Idiomarina loihiensis L2TR: one gene and its partner. The protein of the gene in region 2 interacts with the protein of the main gene of each other region in a pairwise test. Links are inferred from orthologs where the notes say so. Each region holds a gene or a part of one and is shown on either strand. Other genes may lie near its edges. The genes, in order: recO and recR.

Region 1 (10,703 bases), 1.1 Mb from region 2 along the record:
CTAGTCTGTTTCTAAAATAACCGTTGCTACCGCGTAGTGCTTTTCGTCACTAATGGATAAATGACTACCGCTGATGCCCTGCTCTTTTACCCATTGTGCCGCGGTTTCGGTGAAATGCCACTCGGGTTTACCGTATTCATTATGCACTACCTGCATATGCTGAAACGACAGTCCGGCGGAAATACCCCGGCCAAAGGCTTTGGAACAGGCTTCTTTAGCAGCAAAACGTTTGGCCAGAAAAGCGGCTTCATCAACCGAGGCTGTCATTTCTTCCTGTTCTTTTGGCGTTAACACGCGTTTCACTAAACTGTTGCCACGCGCTAAAGACTGCTCTATACGGGCTACTTCAACAATGTCAGTACCTAAGCCCCAAATTGCCATTAGCGTGCCTTATCTAAAATATTGCGCATATCGCGCACAGCCTGATCCAAGCCAACCAATACCGCACGGGCAATAATCGAATGACCAATGTTCAGTTCACAAACTTGTGGAATTTCCGCCACCTCTAATGTGTTGTGATAATGCAGACCGTGACCTACATTCACCTGCAAACCAATAGAATGCGCGTATTCTGACGCTTCCATTAAGCGTGCCAGTTCAACGGTACGCTGCTCTTCAGTTTCGGCCTCTGCGTATTGCCCGGTGTGCAATTCCACAATGGGCGCACCGGCTTTTTTAGCGGCGTCTATTTGCTCATGGTCAGCGTCAATAAACAACGACACCTGAATACCTGCATCACTTAAGCGACGAGTAGCATCGGTGATGGTTTCTAACTGACCGGCAACATTCAGGCCACCTTCTGTAGTCAGTTCCTGGCGTTTTTCCGGTACCAGACAACTGTAGGTAGGTTGCGTTTTTATCGCTATATCGAGCATTTCCTCGGTAACAGCCATTTCCAGATTCATGGGGACGTTCAATGTCTGCTTCAGCATAGCAACGTCGCGGTCAGTAATGTGGCGGCGGTCTTCACGCAAATGAATGGTAATGCCGTCGGCACCAGCTTGTTCGGCAATAGCTGCCGCAGCTACCGGGTCAGGATAACGGACTCCACGTGCGTTACGCAACGTGGCCACATGGTCAATGTTAACGCCCAGGCGTAAACCTTTCATTATTCAGCTCCTTTCGCTTTCGGCTAGTTCTTCGTAATTCACTGACGCTTAGTGCCCCGGAACAATTCACGACTGCGCAGCGGTTTATCACCTAAGTAAACCGCTAAGGCGTCACGCATAATATATTTTAGCAGTCTTAAGCGGTTTTCGTCGTCAACGTCCCACGCAGCCAGTTTTTGAATATCCGCCACAGAGTATGCTCGTTGTTGATTATCTCTGGCTTGGGTCACAAAGCCATGATCGGGAATAAAATAGCACCACTTCGAGTCGGACAGCACATTACCGGTGTCGGCGTCATAATGCCAGTCAAACGCCGCTCCCAGATGCTGTAATAACTGCCATTCAAACTGACGCAAAGCTGGCTCTACGCGCTCGCTGTTGGTCATGTTTTGTAAGGCCGACAAGTAGCTTTCAAAAAGCTCGGGGGCTTCAGCTTCTGTAGGCACCAGCCGTTGAATTAACTCGTTGAGGTAAAAGCCACTGTAGAGTTTATCACCCTGCAACAGCAGCTTTTGAGTGGTTTGCTGCGGTTCCAGCAAGGTTAAGGTTTTTAAGTCGCTGCGCCCCTGAAACTCGGCCAACAGTGGCATAAAAGGTTGTGCTAAACCGCGCCAGGGGCTTTTCGGGCGCTTAGCGCCTTTTGCCACCACCCGGACCCGTCCTTTATCTTCAGTGAACAGATCCAGAATAAGACTGGTTTCCTGATAGTCCCAACGATGCAACACCAGTGCTCGCTGCGCCACCGATTAATCTTCCCGGTAGCCCAGACTTTTTAACGCTCGTTCGTCGTCCGACCAGCCAGATTTTACCTTAACCCAAAGTTTCATCATGACTTTGTTGTCCAGCAGTTTTTCTAGATCGCGCCGGGCTTCGGTGCCTATGGTTTTCAGTTTGCTACCGCCTTGCCCGATAATCATCCGCTTCTGCGCTTCGCGTTCAACCAGTATTAAGGCATGAATATGAGTGGTGCCTTTTTCAGACTGACCAAACTGCTCAATTTCCACTGTCGTTTCATACGGCAATTCGTCACCGGTAAAACGCATAAGCTTTTCACGCACAATTTCTGCCGCCATAAAGCGCACAGAACGGTCCGTTACGTAGTCTTCAGGGTAATAGTGGTAGCCTGGCTGCAAATGCGAGCGAACAATTTTTCTCAGCTCGTCAACATTGTCGCCGTGTGTTGCCGATATGGGCAGAATGGCATCAAACTTATGCTGTTCATTCAGCCACTGCAAATGCGGTAATAAGCGTTCTTTGTCTTTCAATTGGTCAACTTTATTAACCAATAACACTACTGGCACTTTACTGCGCTGAATTTTCTCCAGCACCATTTTGTCGTCTTCTAACCACTTTAGGTTTTCAACCACAAAAAGCACTAGGTCCACGTCTTTCAAGGCGGAGGATGCAGTCTGGTTCATCACGCGGTTTATCGCACGAGGTTCCTGTTTGTGCATACCAGGCGTGTCGACATAAATAGCCTGACAGCCATCGTCGGTATCTACGCCTAAAATACGATGACGGGTGGTCTGAGGTTTATTCGAGGTAATACTGATTTTCTGCCCCAGCAACCGGTTAATCAGTGTGGATTTCCCCACATTCGGACGACCAACAATGGCGACAAAGCCGCTGTGTTTATTCTCGTCCAGTTCTATATCCAGCGTCATGCGCTCTCCTGCAAATGTTCTAATGCGGCCGTTGCTGCAGCCTGTTCGGCTTTACGGCGGCTGGTACCTGTGCCTTTAAAAGGGCTTTCGATACCTTCTACAGAACAGTTTACGGTAAATTGTTGATTATGCGCCTGCCCCTGCGTAGCGACCACGTCGTACTCAGGTAAAGGCTTCTGACGCGCCTGCAGTAATTCCTGCAAGCGTGTTTTCGGATCTTTCTGGCTGGTACCAGGTTCAATCAAGGTTAACTGGGGTTCGAACCAGTTAAGAATGACCTGTCGAATGGTATCCATGTCACTGTCCAGATAAATGGCACCAATAATGGCTTCTACTGCATCGGCAAGAATGGACTCGCGACGATAACCGCCGCTTTTTAGCTCGCCCTGACCCAGCGACAAAAAATCGCCCAGTCCCATTTTTTTTCCAAGCTTCGCCAAAGAACGACCACAAACTATGGCAGCGCGCATGCGGCTTAAATCGCCTTCTGCTACTTTGGGGAATTTTTGATACAAAGCTTCAGCTATCACCAGACCTAAAATAGAATCGCCCAAAAACTCCAGGCGTTCATTGTGCGTTGATGAAGCACTACGGTGGGTCATTGCCTGATGCAATAAACCCTGCTGTTCAAAGCTATAACCAACAATTTTTTCCAGTTCCGTTAAAGGTGGTTTGGGCAAACTCACTCAATACTCCCTAGCCTTTCAAATCGAACTCCCGTAGGAACCCACGACGGCAACCAACTATCGCTACTGCGATCCATTTCAAAACTCATCCAGATGAATACCGCTCTGCCAACCAGCAACTCTTCGTCAACAAAGCCCCAATAGCGGCTGTCACGAGAATTATCGCGGTTATCACCCATAGCAAAATACTGGCCTTCCGGCACCACCCACTCGTCTTTCTGTGTGCCCGGCTGATTAAAATACGACATAGTCCGTGGCGCAACACGTGGGTCGATAAGAATTTCGTGGCTTACATCGCCTAACTGTTCTTCATAAGTGCGTAAAGGTGACGAACCAGAGAAATACTCACCATCTTCTTTTAATGAGGTGGATACCACCTTCATTTCTTCACAGTCTTTCTCGCCAACGGCACACGCAGGCTGAATATAAAGTGACTTGTTTCGGTAAATAATACGGTCGCCAGGCAAGCCAATAACGCGTTTTATGTAATCTATGCTCGGTTCTTCCGGATATTTAAATACGGCGATATCGCCGCGTTCAGGCAACGAGGTATCCACCAACGTCTTTTGAAAAAGCGGATCTTTAATACCGTAGGAAAACTTTTCTACCAGAATAAAGTCGCCCTTTAGTAAGGTTGGCATCATTGAGCCTGACGGTATCTGAAATGGCTCGTATAACAATGTACGAACCACCAGTACTAAAGCAATCACTGGAAAAATAGACTCGCTCAGCTCCATAAGTTTAGGCTGAGGTGCCAGTGTGTCAATTTGCTGTTCGGTTAAAGCCTTGGTTGTTTTGGTCTCAACCTCAGCAATAACCGCTTTACGCTTTGGCTTCAGTACTCGCGCATCGTAAAGCCATAACAACCCGGACAGAACGGTAATAACGGTTAAAATAATTGAAAAATAATTGGCCATTTCCTATTTGCCTACTTTTAAAACCGCAAGAAAGGCTTCCTGAGGTACTTCTACGTTACCCAGGTTCTTCATGCGCTTTTTACCCTCTTTTTGTTTTTGTAAAAGCTTCTTCTTACGACTAATGTCGCCGCCATAACACTTCGCTGTTACGTTTTTACGCAACTGCTTGACCGTCGAGCGCGCAATAACATGGTTGCCAATGGTCGCCTGAATGGCAATATCAAACATTTGTCGTGGAATTAACTCACGCATTTTATCAACTAACATGCGGCCGCGCCCTTCAGCGTGATCACGGTGAGTGATCATTGCCAGCGCATCTACCCGGTCGCCGTTAATCAGTATATCGACACGAACCATGTCCGCAGGTTCAAATTTCTTGAACTGATAATCCAGTGAAGCGTAACCACGACTGGTCGATTTTAACCGGTCGAAGAAATCCATAACCACTTCTGCCATGGGCAGCTCGTAAGTTACCGCAACTTGTTTACCATGGTAAGCCATAGCCGTTTGTACGCCGCGCTTATCAACGCACAAGGTAATCACATTACCCAGAAACTCTTGCGGAACCAGAATATTGGCTTCCACAATAGGTTCGTAAATGGTTTCAATATCGTTAACCGCTGGCAAGTTCACCGGGTTATCCACTTTGACTATGCTGCCATCGGTCTTTTCAACTTCGTAAACAACCGTTGGTGCCGTGGTAATCAAGTCTATGTCGTACTCACGCTCTAAGCGTTCCTGAATAATTTCCATGTGCAGCATGCCAAGGAAACCACAACGGAAGCCAAAGCCAAGTGCCGCAGAGTTCTCCGGCTCATAAAAAAGCGACGCGTCATTTAACGACAATTTCCCCAAAGCATCCCGGAACGACTCATAGTCCTCTGAGCTGATTGGGAACATACCTGCGTAAACCTGAGGTTTGACTTTTTTAAAGCCCGGTACCGGCTCTTTTGCCGGGCTCTTCGTATTGGTTAGAGTATCACCGACCGGTGCGCCCAGAATGTCTTTAATACCCGAAATAACATAGCCCACCTCACCAGTGTGTAAAATACCGGTTTCGTGAGGTTTCGGGTCAAAATAACCAACTTTATCAATTTGATACGACTGACCAGTAGACATTACTGTCATTTTCTCGCCGGCACGCAACGTTCCGTTGCGGACGCGAACCAAAGAAACAACCCCCTGATAATTATCAAACCAGGAGTCAATAATCAGTGCCTGTAATGGCTCTTCTGGTTCGCCCTTAGGCGGCGGTATTTGCCGGACAATGCGCTCAAGCACGTCGTCAATACCTAAACCAGTTTTAGCCGAACACTGAACCGCGTCTACGGCTTCAATGCCCACAATGTCCTCTATTTCCTGTGCAACGCCCATAGCATCGGCCTGCGGCAGGTCAATTTTGTTCAATACCGGAACAACTTCCAGGTCCATTTCAATAGCGGTATAACAGTTTGCCAAAGTCTGCGCTTCAACACCCTGAGCTGCATCAACAACCAGCAGTGCGCCTTCACAACCCGCCAACGAACGCGAGACTTCATAAGAGAAGTCAACATGCCCTGGAGTATCGATGAAGTTTAACTGATAGGTTTCACCATCTTTAGCCGTGTAATAAAGGGTTACGCTCTGCGCTTTAATCGTAATACCCCGCTCACGCTCCAAATCCATGGAATCGAGTACTTGCTCAGCCATCTCACGGTCAGTCAGTCCACCGCAATGCTGGATCAAGCGGTCGGACAAGGTGGATTTACCGTGGTCAATGTGAGCGATGATCGAGAAGTTACGAATATTACTTTGCTTGAACGCCCTATTCGGCATTGATGATACCTCTGTAAAACTGAATTCTGGAACTTAAAAAATTAGTCCCGATCATACTCATGTTAGCGGCAAGAACAAAGGACTTTATGACAGTTCAGGGGTTTCAGTGCTGAACTTCAGCCGCGACGGTTTCCAGTTTGACCATTGCATTGACTTGAATGTCACGTTTACGGAACCAGCGTTTTAGTCCCCAGAAGGTAAAAGCAAAGCCAGCAAAGGACAATAAAATAACAAAACCTTCGGGTAACGTGCCTGTGTTTTCCAGTAGCACAGCTAATAGCAACAGTGTCAGTATAGGTAAACCGTAGAGTAGTAGAGCAAAACGTGTTACTGCGGTTTCCGGTACTTCTAATTGCACCTGGTCGCCGGGACTAAACGTTTGTTCGGTAACCACAGTAAACTGCGCATTTCGGTCGGCAAAAACTTTACTTAAAATGCCAGCGCCACAGTTAGATACCTGCGCGCAACCCGAACAGGCCGTTTTTAACTGAGTGGTAACGGTTACGCGGTTGCCATCAACCGCGGTTACTTCTGCTACTTCTTTCATTATTTAACTTCCGCCGCTATGCGTTGAGCCATGGTTAAAGGTACCTGACCCACCACTGTCACAAGAAAGTTATTATAACGCTTTGAGAACAAAGTGTGTGAAGAAGATAGAGCGAGATCGGTTTCCATACCTTCTGTTAGCTCAGCCACATAAACCGAGTACTCAGCAAGACCATCAGAAAACAAATAATGGTCAACCGGCGTTGCATCAACAACGAGAGTATGGCTTTGCTGGCTTAACAATTTGAATCCGCGCGGTGCCCACCGCGGCCCAACACTGTAATTTGTTGCACTTTGTACCCGAAGATCTTTTAACAGCGGTGGCATTTCAATATTGCTTATTTCTTTGGTTATTTCGGGAGCGGTATCACGAACCGATAAACTGGTTAATTGCATTTGCTCCACAACATCGCCGGACTGATTCATCATGATCATTTTAAGCGGCATACCGTGCTTGCGGTCAATCCATAGTGCATAGCTGTAACGCTGATTATCGCGGCTTAAAATACGAATATGCTGGGCATTACGACCTAAAACCCGTGCGCCACCACCCACCATAACTTGATAACTATGGCTAAGACGCTCAAAGGGTTGAGAAAATGCGGCCGGAAAGATAGCAGTAATAGTATCGGACTCTAGCGCGTAATTACTGGATGAGGTATTAAAGTGGGCAACCTTGTTATTCACTCTTAAGATGCGAAAGTCCGGACCATTCATTTGAATTAACAGTTCGGTACTTCCTGTCTCCGGATCGTTGCCCTGTAGCCATTGATAAGGCTCAATTTGATCACCATGTACATGAACTAAAGAAGCCTCAAAATTCAGTTCAGTTAAAGCTTCTGCCATACGGTTGAACCAGTCAGCGCCACTTTCTGCTTGTTCGTTAGTCTGCTGTGCGCTTACCGAGAAGGTGCCGGCGAATAAAACAGCGCCACATAAAATAGACCGATACAACCGAGTTATCATAGCCTTAATTACCTTTGTTGAGCTCCTGCTCTGACTGCTCATCTTTTTCTGCTTGCTCTGTTTTCTGCTGCAACATCAATTGTTGTTGATGATCAATCAGGTATGACTGAACCTGACGGCGTCTTTGCTGATCGCTGATTTGCGACATTGGCTCAACACGATTCAAGCTCACCGGCTCACGGCCACCACCAATGGGGCTGGTCAGCAGAGTAGGTTCTGCGCTGCTACCATCGGGTGTCGCGGGTTGCTGATAAGTTTGCACTGTCATCACCGCAACCACGGCCACACTTGCTGCAACGGCAACTTTGGCGAAAGGCTGGAACCAACGTGAAGCCGCTTTATTCTGGCTCTTAGAGCGACCAAAACCTGGCTTAACGACATTGGACTCCTGGCTTACGCTAACACGAACACGCTCGCTAATATCAAGGCTGATATCCGAGTTTAAGTCACCTTTTATTGCCGCGTGAATAACACTGTAACGGTGCCACTCCTGCTGAGCCTGTTCATCTTGCAACAGTGCTTCAATTTCATCGGCATTGATGAGTTGTTCATCAAACAACGCGGATGTTGATTCTGATTTATTCCGAGACATAGATGCCCCTCTGTTAGTTTACCGTTCCAGCAACGGTCGGAGTTGATTATCTATTGCTTCCCGAGCGCGAAAGATGCGAGAGCGGACAGTACCTATAGGACAATCCATTTCTAGCGCAATTTCCTCGTAACCGAGACCTTCAATTTCCCTTAAAGTAATTGCCCGACGTAAATCATCCGGCAATTCATCAATTGTTTTTAATACCACATCTCGAATCTCATCAGAGAGCATTTGCCTTTCCGGAGAGGCGCTGTCTCTTAGCGCACCGGCTCCTTCATAAAACTCTGCGTCTTCTGCATCAATGTCAGATGCGGGCGGTTTTCTACCTTGCGAAACTAAATAGTTTTTCGCCGTATTCACCGCAATTCGGTACAGCCAGGTATAAAAGGCACTGTCGCCACGGAAGTTCGGTAACGCCCGATACGCTTTTATAAACGCTTCCTGTGCAACATCAGCTACGTCGCCCTGTTGTTTGACATAACGCGATATCAAACTCATGACTTTATGCTGATACTTTTTTACCAGCAGATCAAAAGCTCGGTTATCACCTTGTTGTACTCTTTCGACCAGCTGTTGGTCACTCACCTGTTCGCTCATCCGAGCCTGTTCTCCCTTAACCCAGGAACTGCTGGAACTGGCGGCCCGTCCTGTTTCTTACTGACTGTGACAGAGCCGCATGTAAAAAGTTCGCAAAAATATCGTCAAATGCGTAAAATCGTTCAAAATTCACATTGAGTACTTTATGGAACCTGTTGCAAATTATCAATGCGATGTACTGATTATTGGTTCGGGAGCCGCGGGATTAACTACCGCTTTACAGTTGGCCGATAACTTAAACGTTACGGTACTAAGTAAAGGCCCGCTGACTGAAGGCTCAACCTTTTACGCGCAAGGCGGCATTGCCGCAGTATTCGACGAAAACGACAGTATTGAGAGTCACATCGAGGATACCTTAATTGCCGGCGCCGGCCTTTGCGATCCCGAAGCCGTTAAGTTTACCACAGAAAACGCGCGCGCAAGTCTGCAATGGCTGATTGATGCCGGCGTGGGTTTTGATCAAGTCGAGTCTAAAGACAGCAACCCAGCGTACCACCTGAACCGTGAAGGCGGTCACAGTCATCGACGAATTCTGCACGCAGCAGATGCCACCGGCAAAGCGGTACAGACAACATTGCAGAAAAAAGCAATGGAGCATCCAAATATTCAGGTGCTGGAACGATACAACGCGGTCGATTTGATCACGGGTTCTCGTATCGGTAAACCTGACGGTTGCTATGGAGCTTATGTCTGGAGCCGTCAGAAAGAACAAGTGGAAACCGTTGCGGCAGGCTGTGTGGTATTGGCTACGGGCGGTGCAAGTAAGGTATATCAGTATACCAGTAACCCGGATATTGCCAGCGGCGACGGTATTGCCATGGCCTGGCGCGCAGGCTGCAGTGTGGCCAATATGGAATTTAATCAGTTCCATCCAACCTGTTTATTTCACCCCAACGCGCAGAGTTTTCTATTAAGCGAAGCCTTGCGTGGCGAAGGCGCTTTGCTGAAACGGCCCGACGGAACTCGTTTTATGCCGGACTTTCATGAGTCTGCTGAATTGGCTCCGCGCGACGTGGTTGCCCGCGCTATCGACTTTGAAATGAAGCGTCTGGGTGCTGACTGCATGTATCTGGATATTTCTCATAAACCGAAAGACTTTATTCAGCATCACTTCCCTACCATTATGGAAAAATGCTTGTCGCTGGGTATTGATATCAGCAAACAGCCGATGCCGGTTGTTCCTGCGGCCCATTACACCTGTGGCGGTGTTAAAACCGATATGAACGCAGCGACCGATTTACCCAACTTGTATGCTGTTGGTGAGGTTGCCTGCACAGGTCTGCACGGAGCCAATCGCATGGCTAGCAACTCGCTGCTGGAATGTCTGGTTTTCGCCCGTGCGGCGGCTAAAGATATTTTATCTAAACGCCCTCATCAGAAGGCCTTAAATCATATTCCCGGTTGGGATGAAAGTCAGGTAGGCAATTCCGACGAGGAAGTTATAATTCAACATAACTGGCATGAGCTACGACTGTTCATGTGGGACTACGTTGGCATTGTGCGTACCACCAAGCGTCTGGAACGGGCCCTTCACCGAATTCAGTTGCTACAGCGCGAAATTCACGAGTATTACTCGAACTTCCGCGTGAGTAACAATTTACTGGAGTTACGTAACTTAGTGCAGGTATCAGAGCTTATTGTACGAAGCGCTATTAGTCGTAAAGAAAGTCGCGGCTTACATTATACTCTCGACTACCCTGACACATTGCCGGATCCTCAGCCTACGGTGCTGACACCGAAAAGTTAAGGCTCTGACAACTGTTGTAACTGGCGCCGCAGTTTTATCTGCTGCGCCTTTGACAACTGAAACC
Region 2 (16,694 bases):
GCCTCAATGATACGTCACAACAACTATTTTGGTGCGCAGTTTCACCCTGAGCGTTCAGGTAAGACTGGCGAAGCTCTGCTGAAACGTTTTCTGGAGTTAACATTATGCTGATACCTGCCCTGGATTTAATTGACGGCAAAGTGGTACGCCTATATCAGGGCGACTTCGCGCAAAAAACCGAGTTTGATTTAACCCCGCTGGGTCAGGCCCAACTCTATGCTCAGGCCGGTGCCGAATGGCTGCATTTGGTTGATTTAGACGGCGCTAAAGACCCGGACAAGCGCCAGCAGAAACTGCTGGCTAAACTAGCCTCAGATTCAGGTATGAAGTGTCAGGCTGGCGGCGGAATTCGTACAACCGAGGATTTGGAAGCCTTGTTTGACGCCGGTATTGAACGTGCCGTAATTGGTTCCACCGCGGTTAACCAGCCAGATACCGTAAAACAATGGTTCCAGGCCTATGGCGGCGAAAAAATTGTACTGGCGCTGGATGTGAATATTGATCAGAGTGGCAATGCCATGGTCGCTACCCACGGCTGGCAACAGGCCAGCACGCATACACTGGATGACATTCTCAACCGCTACCTGGATTTAGGCTGCCGTCATGTACTCTGCACCGATATCAGTAAAGACGGCACCATGACAGGCACCAATGTTGAGCTTTATAAACGCTATAAGCAGCTTTATCCGCAGGTCGTCTGGCAAGCGTCCGGCGGCGTCAGTTGCTTAGACGATCTTAAAGATTTGAAAGCCGTAAACTGTGACTCGGTTATATTGGGTAAGTCGTTACTTACCGGCGCTTTCACTATGCAGGAGGCATTAGCATGTTGGCAAAACGCGTAATCCCATGCCTGGACGTTCGCGACGGACAGGTAGTTAAAGGGGTGAAGTTCCGTAACCATGAAATTATTGGTGATATTTTGCCGCTGGCAAAGCGTTACGCAGAAAGCGGCGCTGACGAGTTGGTATTTTACGATATTACCGCATCTGCAGACGGCCGTACGGTAGATAAGTCCTGGGTTGAGCGGGTTGCTCGTGAAATCAACATTCCCTTTACCGTTGCTGGCGGTATTCGTTCGGTTGAGCACGCACAAACCATGCTATCTATGGGCGCGGACAAAATCTCCATTAACTCGCCTGCCCTGCTTAACCCAAATTTAATTAATACCCTGGTTGAGGAATTTGGTCAGCAGTGCATTGTTATTGGCATAGACAGCTTTTATAACGAACAGTCCGGTGAATACGAAGTGCACCAGTTTACCGGTGACGAAAGCAAGTCGCACAAATCGGCATGGCAGACCAAAGACTGGCTGCAGGAAGTCATTTCCCGTGGCGCCGGTGAAATTGTGTTGAACTGCATGAATCAGGACGGCGTGCGTCAAGGTTACGATATTGCACAGCTGTCGGCATTGCGCGGGCATTGCTCGGTGCCTTTAATTGCCTCAGGCGGAGCCGGCGAGATTCAGCACTTTGTTGATGCCTTTCAAAAGGCGCAGGTAGATGGTGCACTTGCGGCTTCGGTGTTTCACAAGAACCTATTCAGTATCAGCGAAGTGAAAGCCGCAATGGCAGCCAATAATATTGCGGTTCGCCCCATTGAAGCGCTTCAGGAGACGACATGAAAATTGATTTGAATAACATCGACGAGTTGGCCTGGGAGAAAATGTCAGGTTTACTGCCCTGCACAGTACAACACTCTCTAACCGGTGAAGTGTTAATGCAGGCCTATATGAGTACAGAAGCCATTAAGGAAAGCTTAGCAAGCGGTAAAACCACTTTTTACAGCCGCAGTAAAGAACGTTTATGGACTAAAGGCGAAAGCTCAAACAACTACCTCCGGCTTGAGGGCATCTATTCGGACTGTGATTATGACGCATTACTGGTTCAGGCTATACCCGATGGCCCTACCTGCCATTTAGGTAACCGCAGTTGTTTTGCCGAGGCACCTAAACCCTTGCTGCATGAGCTTGACTCGCTCATTGCCAGCCGTAAAGGCGCAGATACCAACGAAAGTTACACTGCCAGCCTATTTTCTAAGGGATTAAAACGTGTGGCTCAAAAAGTTGGGGAAGAAGGCGTGGAAGTCGCTCTGGCAGCGGCAACTGCCGATAAAGACGAGCTGGCTAATGAAAGCGCCGACTTACTCTACCACTTGCTGGTTGCGCTACGGGCCAATGAGCTTAGTTTGGACGATGTGCTGGAGGTATTAGCGAAGCGCCGCGGTTAAGCGGCGCTGTTTAACTGCTCACGAAAATGCTTACGCTCGTATCGGCGGGATACGCGGCGTAGGCGCAATGACAAGAGTACCGCTGCGACACTTAGGCCACTAATAAAGCCAATCCAGAAGCCTGCCGCGCCCATGGCTGGCACAACCCAGTCGGTCAGCCCCAGAATATAACCAACGGTTAAGCCAAACGGCCAGTACGAAATAAAGGCCAATATCATTGGGTATTTAGTGTCTTTGTAGCCACGCAGAGTGCCAATGGAAATGGCCTGGAAGGTGTCCGACACAGTGAAAATAGCCGCCAGCCCCATCAGCGTTGCTGCCAGATTAATAATATCCTTATCAGGAGTGTAAAGGCTGGCTAACCAACCACCACCCAGATACATAATTAAACCGTTAACGCCCGCAAACACGCCACCAAACAGCATCGCGAGTTTAAAGCTCAACATGGCGTTTTTCGGATTACCCGCACCCAGCGCAAAGCCAACCCGTAAAGTCACCGCCATAGAGATACTCAGCGGCACCATATACACTAACGAACTTATGTTCAGTGCAATTTGATGAGCAGAAACCACAGTCGGCCCCAGCGGCGCAATTAATAACGCCACAGCAGCAAACAGACTGACCTCGAAAAAGAGCGACATGGAAATAGGGAAACCGATACGGATAACGTAGGTAACGTCGTCCCAGTTAGGTCGATACCAGCGCCGGAGCAGACGTAACCGCTTGTAACGTTTGGCGGTAAAGGTATAAACAACCATTGAAAGCGCCATACCCCACAAAACAATGGCTGTCGCCAGCCCACAGCCAGCGCCACCCAGTTCCGGCATACCAAACTTGCCGTAAACAAAAATGTAGTTTGCCGGAATATTTATCAATAGCCCGATAAAACCAATGATCAGCGACGGCATGGTGTTCGACAAGCCCTCACAAAAGTTTCTCAGTACCGCGTAAATAACAAAGCCCGGTATGCCCCAGGAGATGTAAAACAAATAGTCCAGCGTAATGGCGCGAAAGTCGTCTTCAACTTCCATGATGTCCAGCAACCAGGGCGCCGAGGACATTCCAATTAGAGTAATCACCCCGACAATGGCGCAGGCGTATAAGCCCTGTTGCAGTATATTGGCGATACGTCGGTGCGAATTTGAACCGTCCAGATGAGAGATAATGGGCGCTAATGCCAGCGCCAGACCAAACACCAATAAAGTTGCTGGTACAAAAATACTGCCGCCGACCGACACAGCGGCTAGGTCAAGTGCCCCTTTGCGCCCAGCCATAACCGTATCCACGACACTCATTAACATTTGAGTTAACTGAGCCACAAGAATAGGACCGGTCAGTTTAGCCAGCTTATTAAATTCGCCTTTATTATTCGTCCACCAGTTCACGCGCGTTTTCTCTGGGTTAGGATTGCTTACGCAAAAATTGCAGGATACGCTGATTCACATCAGCCGGATGAGTCAAAGGCCCCATATGCCCTGCTCCAACGGAGTCTCGTTGAACATCAGGAAGTATCGTCGATAAAGCCTCTGCGACAGCTTTTGCACTGCGACGAGTGTGTTCGCCCTGCAGCAGCAGAACGCTTTGCCCTACCCCGCGGTAGTCTTCCAGGCGTCGGGGTTCGTTAAGCAAGGCATCGAAGTCCAGAGCCACTTTAGCAGCCTGGCTGACCATAATTTGCTGAATGCGTTCAGGCAAAGCATCAAAATATCCGGCGTCATTCCAGTAATCGACAAAGGTGCGTGTGCATTCTATTGCGTCTTTACCGTGCATAGCGTGACTGATCTCCTGTATTTCAAGCATTCCCGGAGAATCATCCGGTAATACGTGAAAGGCAACAGGTTCGTAGACAACCACATCGGAAATTTTAAATGGCTTTTCCAGCGCCAGTTTTAATGCAACAGCGCCGCCGTAGGAGTGACCAACCAGTTGCACAGGCCTGGATAACGCAAGTTGCTCAACCGCGCTAATAATACGGGGCAGTTCCTGCTCCAGTCGAAAGTTTGCCGTAAACTCAACGTTAGGCGCCTGCCCATACCCCAGCAAATCAACCGCAATAACAAAGTGAGTGCTGGTTAACTCTTTTATTAACGCCCGCCACTGGCTACTGGCGCTCTGCGAGCTGTGCAACAAAACAACCGGTGGGTTTTGTTGTTCGCCGTACAGATGAATACCTGATTCTAATTCAGACATAGCTTCACTTTATAATAAACTGACACCAACAAACTGACCGATACCAAAGCCAGCAGCTAACAATAAAACGGCAAAAGTCGTTAATACCCCAATGGTGCGGGGCAAACTCACGCCGACACTGCGGGTTAACCCTATAGCGTGACATAAGCGAGCAACGACTAACGCAATACCCAACCCATGGAGCAGAGCAATCGGAGCGTGTTGTACTTCCATCATAGCAAACAGAATAAGCGCCAGAGGCACATACTCAATAAAGTTACCGTGGATACGCACTGCAACATTGAGCTCTTCCGCTTCACCGGTGCCCAAACCTACCCGGTGTTTCCAGCGCAAACGGATAATGTTCACAGCCAAAACAAGATAAATAAGCGTTAAAATGCCCGCATAAAAGCCGGTTATTGTTAGTTGAGATGTCATTGGAATGCCTCTTGTTATTCGTTGGGGCCTGGCTTCATTAAAAAAGGCTCACCATGTGAGCCTTTTAGTAAAAAATTACTTTCTGAGCAAATCGCCCAGTTGCTCACTGACTCTTTCAACGGGTTGCGTACCATCAATTTTGTGATACTCCGTCTTACCTTCTTCAGACAGCTTTTGATAATACTCTACCAAAGGTTCCGTCTGCTCGTGGTAAACCGAAAGGCGTTTACGAACCGTCTGTTCCTGATCATCCGGGCGCACAACCAGATCTTCACCCGTTTCGTCATCTTTGCCTTCCACTTTCGGTGGATTGTGCTCAACATGATAAACACGGCCGGAACCAGGGTGGACACGGCGACCACTCATGCGATCAACAATAATTTCGTCCGGAACATCAAATTCCAGCACGTAATCAATTTCGATACCGTTATCGCGCATCGCGTCGGCTTGCGGAATGGTTCTTGGAAAACCGTCGAGTAAAAAACCATTCTGGCAGTCTGGCTCTGCAATTCGTTCTTTGACCAATTCGATAATGATGTCGTCCGACACTAACTGTCCGGCATCCATAACTTGTTTGGCCTTTTTACCCAGTTCCGAACCGGACTTAATTGCTGAACGCAGCATATCACCGGTGGAAATTTGAGGGATCCCAAAAGTATTCATCAGGAATTGTGCCTGAGTTCCTTTTCCAGCTCCCGGGGCGCCTAACAAAATAATGCGCATAGAAAACCTCTTTGCATGATTCAAAAGTCTGCCCCGAACTTTACCCTGACAGGCGGGCTATTACAAGCGCAGAAAGCCGCTGCAGGCAATGACTTACCCACAGCGGTTGATACGAAATTAAGCGTTAAGCATTAATTTGTTAAGGCGGGTAACGAAGGAGGCTGGATCTTTCAGGTTGCCCCGCTCCGCTAAAGTGGCCTGATCTAATAACACTTCAGCCCATTCTTTGAAGGTATCATCCTCTTTGGTCAGCATGCGTTGAACCAACGGATGTTCTGGATTTACTTCAAAGATGTACTTAGTTTCAGGAACCGCCTGACCGGCGGCTTCCATCAACTTAGCCATTTGCGTACTCATATCATTGTCATCGGTAATGATACAGGCCGGCGAGTTGGTTAAGCGGTTAGTCACACGAACCTTCTTAACTTTATCACCTAAGGCTTTTTCAAAGCGTTCCAGGTTTTCTTTAAAGGCTTCTTCGGCTTTTTCCTGCTCGGCCTTGTCTTCTTCGTCGTCCAGTTCGCCTAAATCAAGGTCACCTCGAGTCACTGACTGCAACTGTTTCTCTTTAAATTCAGTCAGGTGGCTCATCAACCATTCATCAATGCGCTCTGAAAGCAGCAACACTTCAATGCCTTTCTTGTTGAAGATTTCCAGTGCAGGGTTATTTCTGGCGGCTTCGTAGCTGTCAGCAACAATGTAGAAGATTTTATCCTGACCTTCTTTCATACGCTCAATGTAGTCGTCCAGGCTGACTGACTGCACTGCACCGTCGTTATGCGTTGAAGCAAAACGTAGCAGTTCGGCAATACGCTCACGGTTAGTGTGATCTTCCGCCGGACCTTCTTTCAGCACATTCCCGAAGGTATCCCAGAACTGTTGATACTGTTCTTTGTCGTCTTTTGCCAGCTTCTTCAGCATTTGCAGTACTTTTTTGGTACTGCCATTACGCATTGCACGGGTAATTTTATTATCCTGCAAAATTTCACGCGAAACGTTCAGCGGTAAGTCATTTGAGTCAACCAAACCACGCACAAAACGCAGGTAAGTCGGCATTAACTGCTCAGCGTCGTCCATAATGAAAACACGCTTAACATAAAGCTTAACGCCGTGCTGTTGTTCGCGGTTCCATAAGTCCCACGGAGCGCGTTTTGGAATGTACAGCAAATTAGTGTATTCGGTTGTGCCTTCAACTTTGTTGTGGCTCCACAGCAGTGGTTCATCAAAGTCGTGCGCTACGGTCTTATAGAACTCTTTGTATTCTTCGTCCGTAATGTCTGACTTTTCACGAGTCCAGAGTGCCTGACCTGAGTTTACAGTCTCCCATTCACCGGGCTGCCCTTCCACTTTGTTGCCTTCGTCGTCTTCTGACTCAGGTACCGGTTCTTTCCACATTTGAACCGGGATACTCAGGTGTTCTGAATACTTATTGATAATGCCGCGCAGACGATTTTCATCTAAGAATTCATCGGCATCGTCTTTCAGGTGCAAAATAATGTCCGTGCCGCGACGGGCTTTATCAATGTCAGCAATTTCGAAATCGCCTTCACCTTGCGAGCGCCATTCGACTCCGCGAGCGTCTTTATCTAATGCTGAACGGGTTCTTACGGTAACTTCATCAGCAACAATAAAGGCTGAATAGAAGCCAACACCAAACTGACCGATAAGCTTACTGTCTTTTGCTTCGTCGCCGGACAGCTGACCAAAGAACTCCGCAGTGCCTGACTTGGCAATGGTTCCCAGATTATTCATCACGTCGTCGCGCGTCATACCAACGCCATTGTCGCTGATGGTAATAGTGCGGCTGTCTTTATCAACAGAAACACGAACGTGCAGGTCACTGTCGTCACCGTACAGAGAGTTGTCGCTTAAGGCTTTAAAGCGCAATTTATCTGCTGCGTCGGACGCATTAGAGACCAATTCGCGTAAGAAAATTTCTTTATTGGAATACAAGGAATGGATCATCAGGTGAAGCAATTGTTTTACTTCTGTCTGAAATCCATGTTTTTCCATTTGACCGGCTTCCGCCATAGTATATTTCTCCTGCTGTTATTACCTATGGCAATAACAATGGGGGCGCAGGAGACATTTTCAAGTCATCGGGAAAATTGTTTTCGGCCACTGAAGGCGTGACCCAGTGTGGTTTGATCGACATAACCCAGCTCACCGCCTACTGGCACCCCGTGAGCAATTCGGGTGGTGTTGATATTCAATTGCGCGGCAATGTCGGCAATATAGTGCGCGGTAGCATCCCCTTCCACAGTCGGGTTAGTCGCCAGCACAATTTCTTCCACCGGCTCGCTCTGCAGTTGCCGCTCCAGCTCATCCAGACCAATGTCCGCCGGCCCAATACCATCCAGCGGAGACAAATGCCCCATCAGCACAAAATAACGCCCCTGAAATTGAGAGGTCTGTTCAATGGCTAATACGTCGGCGGGTGTTTCAACAATACAAAGCACACCATTTTCGCGCCGCATAGGATTGCTGCAAATGCGACACAAGGGTTCTTCGGTTAAGGTCCGGCAACACTCGCAGTGGCCGACTTTTTCCACCGCCGACTGCAAAGACTCGGCAAGCCTTGAGGCTCCACCGCGATCGCGCTCAAGCAAATGGAACGCCATACGCTGTGCTGACTTTTGGCCAACACCCGGTAGACGTTTTAAATTCTCGACCAGTTGATCGATTGCCGGACTAATACTCATTAACTGACCTTACTACTTAGAAAGGCATTTTAAAGCCCGGAGGTAAACCCATACCGCCGGTTATTTCAGACATGCGCTCTTTGCTGGTTTCTTCAACGCGACGCACAGCATCGTTGGTCGCTGCAGCAATTAAGTCTTCCAGCATTTCCTGATCGTCTTCCATTAGGCTTGGGTCAATGCTTACGCGCTTTACGTTGTGGTTACCCAGCATGGTAATTTTAACCAGGCCTGCACCGGCTTCACCGGTCACTTCCATATTGGCGACTTCTTCCTGGGCTTGTTGCATGCGCTCCTGCATTTGTTGCGCCTGCTTCATCATGTTACCCATTCCACCTTTAAACATAATTTTATTCCTCGTTTAAGCTTTTAAAAAATTAACGCGCCTGAATTGATGACTCATCAATTTGCGCTTGAAACCTTTGTTGTAAGTCTTGTACGCCGGCGTCTCCGTGTAATATTTCACACGCGCGCTGGTGACGGTATTCATTGATATGCTGTTGCACCATTAAAGGTGTTGGCTGGCTCGGCACGCCAACTTTAAAGTCTACCCTTGCAGTCGCCCCTAATAACCCGGCCAAAGACTCTCTGACGGCCTGGCTGGTCGATTCGTTCAATAAACTTTTTTGTTCTTCAGCCACCAGAATCAGCCAGTCGTCATCGCCCAGCTTTTGCAGTTCGGAGTTTAACAACACCTGACGAGCCAGCCCGGAAATGTCCATGCCTGCTATCATGGCACTCCATTTATCAACTTCGGCGGCTTCGCGGATATCGTCATTTAATTCTGGCAGTTCTTCGTTTAATTCGTCTTTTGATTCCGGCTGATGCTCGGGTTGAGCTTCTGGTTCGGCTTCTGCCGGAACAGTTAACGCCACCGGCGAGCTGTTTTCTGTCTGGCTGTTTAATGTTTTGTTGCTATTGTCGGGATTTTTTTTTTCAGCCAGTTGCTCTCGCACGCGTAAAAGATCGGCTACGCCAGAACTGCTCTGCGCCGCTGGCTCAGGCGTTGGCTCTGCTGTTTGATCTGCTGTTGGCTCAGGTACTGGCTCCGACTTAGCGGCCTCTTCCATATGATACGGAGGCGCATCATTATGATAGAAGCCCGCATCATCATCCGGTTCAGAGTAATTAAATTCAGGAGGCTCTTCATGCTCACTATAAGACGGTTGCATAGGCTCCGATAATTCCGCTTCAGGCTGCGGCTCTGGTCCTGCCTGCGGTGTTACTTCTGCTACAGACCCGGCTTCAGTCTCAGTCACTTCCTGAGCAGGAGCCGTTAGCTTCGACTCAGGCATATCAACAGCAGACGAGTCTGGTTCAGTAATGTTGTAATCGCCCTTTTCTGCCGGGCGGAAACACAGCAGCCGCAATAAAGTCATTTCGAGTCCGCTACGTGCGTCTATAGCGTAAGCCTGCTCGCGGCGACCTTCCAGAACCGTGCGATAAAAAACCTGAATAAGTTCAGCCGGCATGCGTCGCAATAATGGTTTCAGGACATCACTGTTTTCGAACACATTAGCGGCACTGGGTACTTGCTGAACCAACGCCAGCTGATGCAATAAGCTTTGTAGCTCGACCAGCACCGAACTCAAGTCCGGTACCATGGATACCATACTGTCCACACGTTGCATTACAGCTTCTGCATCCCCTTCGAGAACAGATTCCAGTAATGCGGCAATATCGGCCACGGGCACGTTGCCGAGCATACGTCTGACACTGTCGATACTAACCGAACCGCCACCCTGGGCAATAGCCTGGTCGGTTAAGCTAAGCGCATCGCGCATACTGCCACGGGCAGAACGAGCCAACAGTGGCAGCGCTTCGGAATCAGCCTGAACCTGTTCCTGCGATAAAACATAGCTAAGCTGCTGCGTAATATCGTCGTTCGACAAGGCTTTTAAATTAAACTGCAGACAACGCGATAAAATGGTAACCGGTAGCTTCTGCGGATCGGTGGTCGCCAGCAGGAACTTTACGTGCTCCGGTGGTTCTTCCAGTGTTTTCAGCAGAGCATTAAAACTGTGCCGTGACAGCATGTGCACTTCATCAATTAAGTACACTTTATAGCGGCCGCGGGTGGGCCGATACTGGACGTTATCAAGTAACTCGCGGGTGTCTTCAACTTTGGTTCTTGATGCTGCATCAATTTCCAGCAAGTCAACAAACCGTCCCTGCTCTATTTCAAGACAGGCACTGCATTTGCCACACGGCGTTGCCGTAATACCTTCTTCGCAATTCAGTGCTTTAGCCAGGATTCGTGCAATGGTGGTTTTACCAACCCCGCGGGTACCGGTAAACAGATAAGCATGATGAAGCCGCTGCTTGTCTAACGCGTGCTCAAGCGGCTTCAAAACATGTTGTTGGCCGACAACTTCTGCAAACTGCGAAGGTCGCCATTTTCTTGCCAGTACCTGATAACTCATAGGATGGATTATTAACTCTGTTTCATTAAAACTGACATAAGGTATAGCACGCAACGCCGGCCTGCTGCAATTTATCTTCACCGCCGAGCTCAGGTAAAGAGACCACAAAAGCGGCTTCTACAACGTCTGCGCCGGAAGACTTAATCAACTGACTTGCAGCTACCACGGTTCCGCCGGTAGCCAGTAAATCGTCGACAATTAGCACTCTGTCGTTTTCAGTCAAAGCGTTTTCATGCATTTGCAATTCATCTGAACCGTACTCTAACTCATAATTCTGACGTGTCACTTTACCGGGTAACTTCCCCGGCTTTCTTAACAAAGTAACTCCACACCCCATGGCATAGGCTAATGCGGAACCAAAAATAAAGCCACGGGCTTCAACAGCAGCAATTTGTGTTATGCCCTGCCCTGCATAGCGTTGCTTTAACGTATTAATGGTTAATCTAAACGCATCCGGGTTTTGCAGTAAAGGCGTTATATCCCGGAAAATAATACCTGGCTTAGGATAGTCCGGAATGGAACCAATAGAGTCCCTTATATCAGTCGTGGCTGATTCCATAATCTTAGTCTCATCATTATGCGACAAAGCGCACCGCCCAGGATTTTAGCGTATCCAGCAGAAAATCCTCGTTCAAAGGTTTAGCCAGACATTGAGTCGCACCGGCCTTTAATGCCTTTGGCTCTATCTCTACCAAATCCTGAGTTGACATAAACAACAATGGAGTACGGTGATAAGCGTCTAAATCGCGCAGGTTTTTCAGTAAAGACAAACCGTCCATAACCGGCATTTTGTGGTCAAGCAAAACAATATCGAAGTAGGTCTGTTTCGCTTTGCTTAAGCCATCTAAACCATCCCGGGCTACAGTAACCTCAAAGCCAAGTGGCTTTATCACGCTACAAATAGACTCAAGCGTTTTGTCTTTATCCTCGACAACGAGCAAAGTGACTGACATAAATGTCGTTTACCTGATAGTTAATGAGGATGTATTTAAGAAGAAAGAATTTGTGTTAAACGCAGAACCAGCGGTAAACAGGCCCAGAATAAAAACAACACTGCCGTAATAAGCAAAAATCGTTTGCCTGCCGGTTCTTTAAAGGTTTCTGATGACATAACTTTTACCTCTTGATGAAATCGGGGCTGATCATACTCGATCCTCGACAACGATAAAAGTTGAATTCAATTCTTTACCTTCAATATCAAGTGCTGCCCGGCTAGTCTGTTTAAAGTCTGTTCGGCCCCTTGCTGTAGCTGATCTTTGGGCCATTGAGGGAGTAATTCAGGCAAAAGCTCGAGTAAGCTATTCAGTTGAATACTCTCTCTATTTTGTAGCTCTGTTAACAGTAAAAAAGTCATCGCATTAGTGCGAATAAAGCGAACCTTATCGCCGTTGTCGCGAAACACGATCAAAAAACGCGGTTCTGCCAAGGGTTCCTGAGGCTGAAACTCAGTGCTTATTTCATCAACCGGGTACTGATATGACGACACCATAGCTGTCGGGTTAAGTGCAATCAGAGTGTCACTCTCAAGCGCCTCTGCCGGATTAATATAATTTTCAGGCCACGGCTTTTGCTCTACCGCCAGTTCTGCCCATTCATAGTGAGCCAGTTCAGCTGCAAAGATAAACAACTCGTCATGAGATTGCAGGTACTCAACAAAGCTTGCCGCAATACCAGTAAAATATGGTGACTGAGAAGAAAAGGTACGAAAAAACCGCTCTTTGGTTTCTGCCCATTCTTTTTCCGCTGCCAGCTTTTTGAGTACAGGGAATGCACTATCAATAAAACGAAAGATATTATTCCGCAGTAATCGCTGATAAACAGCCAGCCGCCGCGCTTCTATCTCATCCAGCCAAGCTTCGTCTACGAATTTTTCCGGCGCTTTTAACTGTTCCACAAAGCGATTTTGAATTTCTTTAAAAGTCATTTTACTCATGGCGAGCCTGTATCGCTTTTATCCTGTTCAACTCCTGGTTTAACTCTTCCAGCGAAGGGAAGTTGAAATCTCTTTCCAACAAAGTAGGGTAAACGCCGTGCCGCCCATAAGCATAATCCAGAAGCTGGAAAACTTCGTCTTTTACGCTGGCACCATGAGTATCAATATAAAGATCTTCGTATTCTTCGTGATGTCCGGCTATGTGTCCGTAGACAATTCGCTCAGAAGGCAGGCCATCGATGAATTCATAAGGGTCATAGCTGTGGTTTACACTGTTCACAAAAACGTTATTTACATCGAGTAAAAGTTTGCAATCACCTGCCTCAAGAACCTGATTAATGAATTCTAATTCGGTAAGTTCCGGAGAGGGACTCGCGTAATAAGAGACGTTTTCCAATATTAAAGCTTGCCCTAACCTATCCTGAGCTTGCTTAATTCGTTCGGCAACATAGGCAACGGCATCGACTGTAAAAGGAATAGGCAGTAAATCGTATAACTGGCCGTTATGAGAGCAATAGCTTAAATGCTCACTGTAAATTTCAATATCAAAGTCATTCAAAAAGCGCTTCACATCTTTCAGAAAGCTTTGGCTCAACGAGTCCTGGCTGCCAATAGAAAGCGATAAGCCATGGCAGGTCAGTTGATATTTTCCGGCTATTTGGGCGAGTTTTTCCAGACGGGAACCTTTAAAAGGTATCCAGTTCTCAGGGGCTATCTCAAGAAAATCCGCATCAATATCTCCAGCTAAAGCAGCGTCAAGCAACTCGTTTCTTAAGCCAAGACCGACCGAATTAGACCTCATGTTTCTCTCCCCAGAAAACAAAAACCCGACACTGTGGCCGGGTTTTACTATGCAGTTATAAAAACGAAAAGTGGTTAATCGAGATCGATACCTTTTCGTTTAGCTGTAGACTTAATATAACCCTTCCAGCTACGAGCACTGCGACGTTGACCATCGAAGGTTGCAGCTTCATCAACATAACGCATAGCCTGGCGATAGTCACCACCATAGAAATACGCTTCCGCTAATGACATGTACACACGACCTTCTTCATTACGCTCCAAATAATCCAGAGCCTTTTTTAGGGGAGTTGCTGCCGCAATATACTGTTCATTTAACAGCATCAAGTTACCTTGCTTGCGGTAGTACTCACCTTTGTCATCACGTTCTTCAGCTGACTCAGCTGCGCGTTCATACCAGGAAACGGCTTTCTCAAGTTCTTTAGCACGATGGTAGCTGTTAGCGATGGTCGCAAAGTTTTTCGCTGTCTTTTCGATATCACCCGCTTCTACATGCTTCTCCATAGTAGAGGCCGCTTTGTACGGAATACCTTCGTTATCATACAACTGAACCAGCATTTTATACTGACTCTCCGTATCCAGGTATCCTGCCAAATACGCGATTTCCATAGTTTGAAGAGACTTATCTAAGTTTTCTTCTAACATATAAAATTGCGCTAACTGAGGCCACCAGCCAGTTTGCTCCGGCAACTTATTCAAACCTTCTTCAAGAACCTCTATCGCCTGAGGATACATCTTACGCTCATAGTAAGACGCCATCATCAGGTTGTAGATATTCTTGTCAGGTTTCTCTGACTCTTGTAAAGCCACTCGGGCAAAAGGAATGATCTGAGCAAAGTTCTTCATCTGGTAATGCGCATTAGCCATATACAAGAACACCTGAGCATCACGTTCGCCTGTAAACTGAACCCATTTTCTAAGGTATTCAAGACTTTGCTCGTACTTCTCTTCTTGCAGGCTAATTTGACCTACCAGTTTCATAGCCGCGGCCTGATCATTCCAGCCTAGAACGTCTTGGTCGACTGCACTTTTCAGAACGCTCAAAGCATCACCCATGCGCTCGTCTGCTGCATAAAGGTTACCAAGGAAGCGGGCTAAGTATGCCGAGTCGTAACCCGGATCCGGCTCTTGCTCTTCGAGAACCGCTATTGCTTCTTTGATTTTATCTTCTTCATACAGTTCAAACGCATCCATGATTGCCCGGCCAATACTCTGCGAAGCAGCTTTATTGTCGCGAGCTTTCTTCTGCGCCTCAACGGTCTCTTTATCCGGAATGCTGAAACCAAGGTCCTGAGCCGAAGCCTGGGCCGTTGTCATCAACATTACCGAAGCAAAAGCCAGGGCACTAACAAATGTTTTTATTGTATATTTCATTTCTTAGTTCCCATCCATTGTGAAGTCGAGCTGAACAGTCATACCTTCCTGACGAATAGGCTTACCGTCTACAACCTTAGGCTTATACTTCCAACGCAACAATGCGCGGCGTGCCTCACGGTCAAACACTCGACGAGGTTCAGAATCGATGACTTCAACGTCAGTTACACCACCTTGCTGGTCGATAGTGAAGCGCAGCTGTACCCAACCTTCGGTGCCGTTTCTTGCAGCTGAAGGCGGATAACGCGGTTCGATACGAACAATAGGTGTTGCGTCTCCGTCAGAACTTAATCCACCACCAGGTCCTGAAAGACCTGTATCAGCACCACCAACATCAACATCAAAACCCATGTTCATGTTCATGCCACTGTCTGATGTATCAGGCTCAGACTGTGGTGTTTCTGGTGGCTGCTCCGGCGGCGGCGGTGGCGGCGGCGGTGTACGCCGACGCTCCTGAACGTCAGACTCAGGTGGCGACGTTACGATGTCAATAACGGGCGTTGGAGCCGGCGCTTCGTTGCGCTGTGCTCCTCCGCCGATTAAGTAAGCCATGAAAGCAAACAGAGCAAACGTAACGGCGGCACCTAGTAGTAAAGATACTAAAAAGCGCACCATATTAGTTATTCTCCGCAGCTATGGATATCTTATCGATACCCGCTTCCTTAACCTGATCCATGACTTCTACAACGACACCATGTTCAGCTTTCTTGTCGGCCTGGATAACAACAACATCAGTTGGTTGTTCGGCAAGCATACGTTCAATGTTAGCGCCTACACGCTCAACATCCACTTGACGTTTATCCATCCAGACTTCACCAGTATCACGAATAGCGATAAAGATGTTAGCTGAAGGCTCCTTTGTCGTATTACTGGCTTCAGGCTTATTAACCTGAATACCCGCTTCTTTGACGAATGAGGTCGTTACGATAAAGAAGATCAACATAATGAAGACGATGTCAAGCATCGGCGTCATGTCGATCGACGCATCTTCCTCTTCTCGATTACGATTACGTGCCATAGTTTTACTCTCTTAGTGATGTGGCAAACTGTCAACAAGGCCTTCTTTCGCTCTACGCACTTTACTTTCCAGGCGTGTCGCGAAAAACATACCGGATAACGCAGCAACCATTCCCGCCATAGTCGGGATTGTTGCCATCGAAATACCCGATGCCATTAGACGAGGGTTACCCGTCCCTTGTACTGCCATGATTTCAAACACCGCAATCATACCTGTTACGGTACCCAGCAGCCCAACTAGTGGACATAAGGCAACACAAGTTTTTATCAACAGAATACGTGCATTCAGTTTATCGTTCGCTTCGGAAATCCATGCTTCACGGATTCTATGGGCGTACCATGAGGTGGTGTCCTTACGGGCATCCCATTTCGCTATAATGTCATTGCGAAGTTTAGGGAAAGCACCTGTAAGGTACCAATAACGCTCAATCATCAGTACCCACATTAGAAAGAGCACCCCCATGACGATGTACAGGACATCGCCACCGGTAGCCAGAAAATCCCTGATAGATTCCCAAAGTTCCATCAGGTAAAGCATGGGTTACTCCTTCTCCGAATGCGCAGCTACGATACCCGCTGCTTGCTCGTCCAGAATATGAACAATAGACTTGCCGCGAGAAGCCACAATACTGTGAGCCAAAATCAATGGAATAGCTGCAATCAGACCCATAGCTGTTGTTACCAACGCCATAGAGATATCGCCTGCCATGATCTTCGGATCACCGGTACCAAACAGTGTAATAGACTGGAACGTACCAATCATACCAACAACTGTACCTAACAAACCAAGCAATGGAGCAATAGCCGCAAGGATCTTAATGACGTTAATGCCACTTTCGACTCTCGGGGTTTCACGTAAAATTGCTTCGTCCAGTTTCAACTCTAAGTTTT

What was found.
Region 1: the proteins of recR (region 2) and recO interact in binary tests that used the Escherichia coli proteins (3 or more experiments, as listed by UniProt). The link is inferred for Idiomarina loihiensis L2TR from one-to-one orthologs.

The regions. Positions count from the first base shown.
Region 1 is NC_006512.1:864,430-875,132, forward strand. Bases 1-2,879 are described here. They hold recO (DNA repair protein RecO), read right to left. Parts: upstream 1,853-2,879; coding sequence 1,148-1,852; downstream 1-1,147. Other genes in these bases: acpS (holo-ACP synthase), read right to left, coding at 1-381; pdxJ (pyridoxine 5'-phosphate synthase), read right to left, coding at 381-1,109; era (GTPase Era), read right to left, coding at 1,856-2,773; rnc (ribonuclease III), read right to left, coding at 2,770-2,879. Also shown: more of rnc, read right to left, coding at 2,880-3,459; lepB (signal peptidase I), read right to left, coding at 3,456-4,376; lepA (translation elongation factor 4), read right to left, coding at 4,380-6,191; IL_RS04140 (SoxR reducing system RseC family protein), read right to left, coding at 6,295-6,738; IL_RS04145 (MucB/RseB C-terminal domain-containing protein), read right to left, coding at 6,738-7,703; IL_RS04150 (sigma-E factor negative regulatory protein), read right to left, coding at 7,708-8,295; RNA polymerase sigma factor RpoE, read right to left, coding at 8,314-8,892; nadB (L-aspartate oxidase), read left to right, coding at 9,038-10,639; IL_RS04165 (hypothetical protein), read right to left, coding at 10,636-10,703. UniProt on the Escherichia coli protein: Involved in DNA repair and RecF pathway recombination.
Region 2 is NC_006512.1:1,971,472-1,988,165, forward strand. Bases 6,456-9,157 are described here. They hold recR (recombination mediator RecR), read right to left. Parts: upstream 8,259-9,157; coding sequence 7,653-8,258; downstream 6,456-7,652. Other genes in these bases: htpG (molecular chaperone HtpG), read right to left, coding at 6,456-7,587; IL_RS09490 (YbaB/EbfC family nucleoid-associated protein), read right to left, coding at 8,275-8,601; dnaX (DNA polymerase III subunit gamma/tau), read right to left, coding at 8,633-9,157. In the rest of the region: imidazole glycerol phosphate synthase subunit HisH, read left to right, coding at 1-111; hisA (1-(5-phosphoribosyl)-5-[(5-phosphoribosylamino)methylideneamino]imidazole-4-carboxamide isomerase), read left to right, coding at 105-842; imidazole glycerol phosphate synthase subunit HisF, read left to right, coding at 824-1,621; bifunctional phosphoribosyl-AMP cyclohydrolase/phosphoribosyl-ATP diphosphatase HisIE, read left to right, coding at 1,618-2,226; IL_RS09460 (MATE family efflux transporter), read right to left, coding at 2,223-3,611; IL_RS09465 (alpha/beta fold hydrolase), read right to left, coding at 3,628-4,416; IL_RS09470 (MAPEG family protein), read right to left, coding at 4,426-4,833; adk (adenylate kinase), read right to left, coding at 4,909-5,556; more of htpG, read right to left, coding at 5,674-6,455; more of dnaX, read right to left, coding at 9,158-10,678; IL_RS09500 (adenine phosphoribosyltransferase), read right to left, coding at 10,704-11,237; IL_RS09505 (response regulator), read right to left, coding at 11,254-11,631; IL_RS13840 (hypothetical protein), read right to left, coding at 11,667-11,789; IL_RS09510 (HvfC family RiPP maturation protein), read right to left, coding at 11,856-12,611; IL_RS09515 (HvfB family MNIO-type RiPP peptide maturase), read right to left, coding at 12,604-13,413; IL_RS09520 (tetratricopeptide repeat protein), read right to left, coding at 13,488-14,786; and 4 more genes. UniProt on the Escherichia coli protein: May play a role in DNA repair. It seems to be involved in an RecBC-independent recombinational process of DNA repair. It may act with RecF and RecO.